DNA from 2 places in the Eubacterium sp. AM05-23 genome. Region 2 is predicted to be linked to the other one. Evidence: riboswitches for the same ligand, from Rfam matches in the RefSeq annotation. Region 2 holds a riboswitch; the other holds the start of a gene.
What was found. A riboswitch is a leader RNA that binds a small molecule or an ion and turns the genes downstream of it on or off. The one in region 2 is predicted to bind S-adenosylmethionine.

Region 1 (3,420 bases), on a different contig from region 2:
GCCCCAACAACAGCGGAACGTCAATATGGATGATGTTAAAACCAACGAAAGTGAAATTGAAGGCCGGCCCACAGCAGCCAGAAATAAGAAGGTTGGCCGGAATGATCCCTGCCCGTGCGGCAGTGGTAAAAAGTATAAAAAGTGCTGTGGCGCAAATTTATAAAAGTAAGGATGTGATGTCGTGATTGATCTCTATGAATGCAGACAGAGTGTCAATGAAAAGGAAAAAGAACTGACGGATTTGAGGGATTCACTTTGACTTACCAGCCGTCAGCGAAAGAATAGAAGTACTGAACGCCCAGACCGAATCGCCAGATTTCTGGAGCGATCAGCAAAAGGCCCAAAAAGTTTTAAAAGAGCTGAAAATCCTACGCCAGAAAAAAGGCGAATACGATAAGCTCAAGGATAATCTTGACGATATTCTTGTCATGTTCGAGCTGGTCGATGAGGGAGAAGAAATGGACGAGCTTCCAGATACCATTGAGGCTTTTGGGAAAGAGCTTGAGAAATTCAAGCTGGAAACCCTTCTGTCCGGTGAGTATGACAGCAATAACGCCATTATCTCACTGCACCCGGGGGCCGGCGGGACCGAGTCCCAGGACTGGGCGGAAATGCTGCTCAGAATGTATACCCGCTGGGCAGAGCGTAAGGGCTTTAAGGTTAAATCGCTCGATTTACAGCCCGGTGACGTTGCCGGTATCAAAAGCGCGACACTTCTTATCGAGGGCATTAACGCCTATGGCTATCTGAAAACAGAGAGAGGCGTCCACCGTCTGGTCCGTATCTCACCCTTTGACTCTTCAGGGCGCCGCCACACCTCTTTCGCGTCTCTGGATGTTACACCAGAGGTCGACGACAGTGTGGAAATTGAAATTAACCCGGATGATATCCGTGTGGATACTTACCGCGCAAGCGGTGCGGGCGGTCAGCACGTCAATAAAACCTCGTCGGCGATCCGGATCACTCATATCCCGACCGGTGTTGTTGTGCAGTGCCAGAATGAGCGTTCCCAGCACCAGAATAAAGAAGTGGCGATGAACATGCTCAAGGGTAAGTTGGTTGAAATCATGGAGCAGGAGCAGAAAGAAAAGCTGGATGATGTCGTAGGCGATTATAGCCAGATTGCCTGGGGATCGCAGATTCGTTCTTACGTGTTTCACCCTTATAATATGGTTAAGGATCACCGCACCAATGTGGAAGTCGGCAATATTCAGTCGGTTATGGATGGTGATTTAGACCAGTTTATGAATGCCTATCTCCAGCAGACCGCTGCACAGCAGTAAAACAACATATGGATAAAATGGAATAAAAAAAGAAATAAAATGCTATATATTGCGGTATACGCCGAAACGGCGTATACCTGTATTTGTTTAAAAGGCTGTTTAAATACTGAAAAATGAATTGTAAATCGTGATTGCATTTAAATTTGTTTTTTGCTATACTAGTATACAGCGTACAATTGAATAATCGAATTATCAAGAGTGGTAGAGGGAACTGGCCCCATGAAGCCCGGCAACCTGCGAAAGTGTGGTGCCAAATCCAGCATTTCTTTTCATGAAATGAAAGATAATCTAAAGCAGACTCATTTTCATTTGGTGAAAATGAGTTTTTTTATAGAAAGAGAAGGAGTAAATATGGCAAAAACCTATCAGGAAATTAATGAGAAAATCGCCAGAGGCGAGGCCGTCATTGTCACAGCCGAAGAAGTTATTGATATTGTTAAGGAACGCGGAACAAAAGAAGCGGCAGAGTATGTGGATGTCGTCACGACAGCTACCTTTGGGCCAATGTGCTCGTCCGGAGCCTTTTTGAATTTCGGCCACGCTGATCCGCCAATCCGTATGGCAGAGATTGAGCTGAACAACGTTGAAGCTTACGGCGGGCTCGCGGCTGTTGATACCTACATTGGAGCGACACAGCCATCCTCAGATAAAGGCGCAGAATATGGCGGCGCGCATGTTATCTGTGATTTGATTGACGGCAAAGAAGTACATCTCCACGCCACCTCGCCGGGGACAGACTGTTATCCGAGAAAGGAAATTGACACCTGGGTAGGGCTGCAGGATATGAACGAAGCTTATCTATATAATCCGAGAAACTGTTATCAGAATTATAATGCGGCCATCAATACCTCAAAGAAACGTATTTACACATATATGGGGATCTTACACCCCAATATGGGAAATATCACCTACAGCACGGCCGGAGCGCTCAGCCCGTTATTAAACGATCCGATGTATAAAACCATTGGCATGGGCACGCGCATTTTCCTGGCCGGTACTCAGGGGTATGTCTCGTGGATGGGCACTCAGTTTAATTCAGGCTGTGCCCGAGATGAAAAAGGCTATCCGCTCGGCGGAGCCGGAACGCTGGCCGTCATGGGTGAAATGCGTGAGATGAGCACAAAATACATCCAGCCGGCAGTCTTTGAACGCTATGGGGTATCCATGTTTGTGGGGATCGGGATTCCAATTCCAATTTTAGATGAAGAAATGATGGCCTTTGTCTCAGTAACCGACGCAGAGCTCCATACAAATATCATGGACTACAGCGATAAGGACCGTCCGGTTATTAAAAAGGTCAGCTATGCGGAGCTGCGCAGCGGGTCTGTCGAAATTGACGGTAAAAAAATCCGGACCTCGCCGCTCTCCAGCCTCACAAAAGCAAGAGCTATTGCGAATGAGCTGACAGGATGGATAAAAAAAGGCGCGTTTTTCCTTCAGGAACCTGTCATGAAATTCCCGGCTGGCAACACGCTTAACAGTCTGAAAATAAAAGAAGGGGGCAGCAAATAATGGTAAAGAAAATTGTTCTAAACTTCCCAAAAGAAGCAACCGGCAAACCGATCGCAAGCCAACTGATTCGGGATTACGATTTACAGCTGAACATTTTAAAGGCCTTTGTCGATGATGACGTGAACGGTACCCTGCTTTTTGAAGTTTCTGGCTCAGAAGATAACATTGAGAAAGGGATCACCTTTATTAAAAAGAGCGGCGTTGACGTTAAGGATGTCGTTTCTGTCATTGAGGTAGATAAGGAGCGCTGTGTGGACTGTGGCGCCTGTACCGCAGCCTGTGTCGTCGGCGCTTTGGAAATGGATGAGAACTGGATCCTGACCTACCATCCGGAAAAATGTCTGGAGTGCGCACTCTGTATTAAAGCCTGCCCGGTCCGCGCAATCCATACCCTTATTTGACAATGTATGAAAAGCGTGTTTATCGGGATAAAATGCAGGCCGACGGCCTGGTCTATTACCGCGTTGTGGAATATGAAACAGATCTTCTGATTGCGTCTGAGACAGACCAGACTGATCTGATGCGGCGTCAGGTGCATGAAACCCGTAAAATACTGGAGAATTATGGAGAGGCCGTTCCGGAATTTTTCACTGCGCTTGAACCTATACCTGTTTTGCAGCGTGAT
Region 2 (3,420 bases):
CTTTTGGCAGTTGCCAATGATGCTGTACAGTTTATTTTATACTTTTTAACGCACAAAAACAAGATTTTCTATCCAAGTTTTATCTAAAAGTATTCAAATTATTACTCGAATGCATTAATTATACACAAAATGGTCACGCCTTGCCTTAATTTTTTGATACTTTATATCCTTTTTAAGAAACAAAAAGATAAAGGATCACAACTTTTCAGCTGTGATCCTCTGTTTTTAAGCTTCTGCTTTTAATTTTTCAGCAACGTCGGTTTTTTCCCACGGTAAATCCAGGTCGTTTCTGCCAAAATGGCCATAAGCGGCAACCTGCTTGTAAATCGGTTTTCTCAGGTCAAGATTCTTGATAATCGCGGCTGGTCTCAAGTCAAAATGCTTTCTTACCAGCTCTGCGATTTTATCGTCGGCAACCTTGCCTGTTCCAAAGGTATCGACAAAAACAGATACCGGTTCAGCCACACCGATGGCATAGGCAAGCTGTACCTCACATTTATCAGCCAGGCCTGCCGCCACAATGTTTTTGGCAACATAACGGGCTGCGTAAGCGGCAGAACGGTCGACCTTTGTCGGATCCTTTCCTGAGAAAGCACCGCCGCCGTGGCGTCCATATCCGCCGTAGGTGTCTACGATAATCTTACGTCCGGTTAAGCCGGCGTCGCCCTGTGGGCCGCCGATAACAAAACGGCCGGTCGGGTTGATAAAATATTTGGTATTTTCATCCAGAAGAGCTGGGTCGATCACAGGCTTAATGACCTTTTCGATCATATCCTTACGGATGGTGGCAGCGTCCACATCAGCGCTGTGCTGGGTCGAAATGACCACAGTGTCCACTCTGGTGGGCACACCGTCGTTGTATTCAACGGTCACCTGAGATTTTCCATCCGGTCTCAGATAATCTACAACACCCTGTTTGCGCACGTCAGAGAGCTTTTTGGTCAGCTTGTGGGCCAGCGAGATCGGCATTGGCATGAGCTCTGGCGTTTCGTTGCAGGCAAAGCCAAACATCATCCCCTGGTCTCCGGCGCCGGTAGCCAGATCTTCCTCTTCCAGCTTTCCTTCTTTTGCTTCAAGGGCCTTGTCCACACCCATGGCAATGTCCGAAGACTGTTCGTCAATGGAGGTTAAAACCGCGCAGGTTTCACAGTCAAAGCCGTATTTCGCACGGTCATAGCCAATGCCGCGGATGGTCTCACGGACAATTTTAGGAATGTCTACATAGCAGTTGGTGGTGATTTCACCCGCTACTAAAACCAAGCCGGTTGATACAGATGTTTCACAGGCAACACGGGCCATCGGGTCCTGTTCGATGATCGCGTCCAGCACCGCATCGGAAATCTGGTCACAGATTTTATCCGGATGGCCTTCAGTAACGGATTCTGAGGTAAATAATTGTTTCATTATTCGCTCCTTAAAAATTTGTATTGTCGTAATTCTATTTACCTTTGATAAAGATCACAGATTTTTTAAATCCTTAAATAAAATTAACCCCATGCGCGCATGGGGTTAGATTCGTTCAAAAACCCCATCATTACAGTTTAACTGCAGGTATTGGCACCATGCTTATGCTGGTTGCCGGGTTTCATCGGGCCTGTCCCTCCACCTCTCTGGATAGGTAAATATTCAATTACTTGTAATAGGATAAACCTACAGGGCTGTTTTGTCAAGCCCCTTTTATGGAAAAAAACAAACGGCTTACTGATTCATCCGCCTTTCAATAACGTCAATATCCTTTGGAATCTGCGGCGACAGGTTTTCCGGTCCGTTTTCTGTGATGAGGATATCATCCTCAATTCTCACGCCCATCCCCATTTCCGCAATATAAAGCCCCGGCTCGCAGGTGATGACCATGCCAGGCTCCAGAATATATTCCCGCTTATCATTGGTGTCGTGGGTATCCAGCCCCAGTGAATGGCCGATGCCGTGATAATAGAATTCATTGATGTCTTTATCTTTGGGCACAATGTTGTTTTTTAAACATTTCTCAAGAAAAATATCCTTGGTTGCCTGTTGGATATCCAGCATTTTTGCACCGGGCTGGTACATCTGGATCAGCTCTCGCTGAGCTTCCAGAACCATGCTGTAGACCATGGCCTGTTCGTCAGTGTATTTTCCAGAAACCGGAAAGGTACGGCTGATATCGCCGCAATAGCCCTTATAGCGGGCCCCCAGGTCCAGAAGCACCATATCGCTTCCCTTCATGGTTGCCTGGTTTTTTATGTAATGCAGCACCGTAGCACTTTTGCCAGAGGCCGCAATGGTCTGGAAGGATACCCCCTGAGCGCCCAGCATATTGATGGTGTATTCAAAGACCGCCTGAATCTGATATTCCTTCATATCTGGCTTCAAATTTTCAAGAATAGCGTCGATCCCCTTCGCGGTTATTTCGATGGCGTCACGCAGCGCCTGGATTTCCTCGGGTTTTTTAATTAACCGCATGGCGGTCAAATAAGGCTGAAGGTTTTGAATCTCCATATCTGCGAACAGCAGCTTGACCTGCGGATCGCTGGTCGCAAAGCTCTGATGCCTGGGCATGGTAAAATCAAAATACAGGTTGTCAAAACGGGTTTCCTGTAAAACGCAGGGCTCCAGATCAGAGTTGTAACGCACCTCCTCGATACCAGATAACGCCTGCGCTTCCTCAATACTGATCTTAGCGCCCACCCATTTTTCCTTAAAAGGGTCTGGCTCATCAATGAATAAACGCTCTGTAACCTCGCCATTGGCGTCCTTTTCCATCAGAAGGGTCACATTAGGCTCCTCAATCCCCGTCAGATAATAAAAGTTGTTATCTGTGTAAAAGGGATAGTCCGCGTCCAGCGACTGCTGGACCGCCCGTCCGGAATAGATGATCGCCAGGCTCTCCATCTCCAGCTTTTCGCCTAATTCTCTGCGGGTTTGTCTATAAAAATTCTGTGATAATGGCATTTTCACACTTCCTTTTAATTATTTTGTCACTAAGGACTATTGTAAACATAAAAAAGACCAAATTCAATACTGAATTTGATCTTTAGCCAAAAGAGTCAGCGCATTTCACCAATCCCCTTTTTTATTGCAATACATACCTTTCCAAAAGCCAGGCCACGCCGTCTTCATCATTGGTTTTCTCACCAACGGCATCGGCGTGCACCTTAACGCTGTCCATGGCGTTTTTGACCGCCATCCCCAACCCGGCGCCTTCGATCATCGGAATATCATTTTCGCTGTCCCCGATACAGGCCATCTCATCGGCCGCAATGCCGTAAAACTTGGCCAGCTCCGTAAGGGCCGCGAATTTGTTCAGGCCCTCCATGGTGATTTCCATAAGATTGCGCCCCGCGTGAAAGGTAATGGTTCCATCGCAGCGGATCGACTGGATACGCTCAAGCTCTTCCTCAGACTGATAGGAAAACACAAACTTAAGGGCATCTTCTACTG

Region 1: it holds a riboswitch for S-adenosylmethionine, as region 2 does, so the genes downstream of both, DW091_RS03040 (homocysteine biosynthesis protein) here and metK (methionine adenosyltransferase) in region 2, are expected to answer to the same signal.

Annotation. Positions count from the first base shown of each region.
Region 1 covers NZ_QUDF01000002.1:171,364-174,783, forward strand. Annotated here, with positions in the region: gene secA (preprotein translocase subunit SecA) at 1-163, shown strand, start outside; one part of gene prfB (peptide chain release factor 2) at 182-256, shown strand; one part of gene prfB (peptide chain release factor 2) at 258-1,283, shown strand; SAM riboswitch class I at 1,470-1,573, shown strand; gene DW091_RS03040 (homocysteine biosynthesis protein) at 1,635-2,795, shown strand; gene DW091_RS03045 (NIL domain-containing protein) at 2,795-3,196, shown strand; gene DW091_RS03050 (UPF0280 family protein) at 3,199-3,420, shown strand, end outside.
Region 2 covers NZ_QUDF01000003.1:158,506-161,925, reverse strand. Annotated here, with positions in the region: gene metK (methionine adenosyltransferase) at 226-1,407, opposite strand; SAM riboswitch class I at 1,526-1,621, opposite strand; gene DW091_RS04720 (aminopeptidase P N-terminal domain-containing protein) at 1,699-2,931, opposite strand; gene DW091_RS04715 (HAD family hydrolase) at 3,053-3,420, opposite strand, start outside.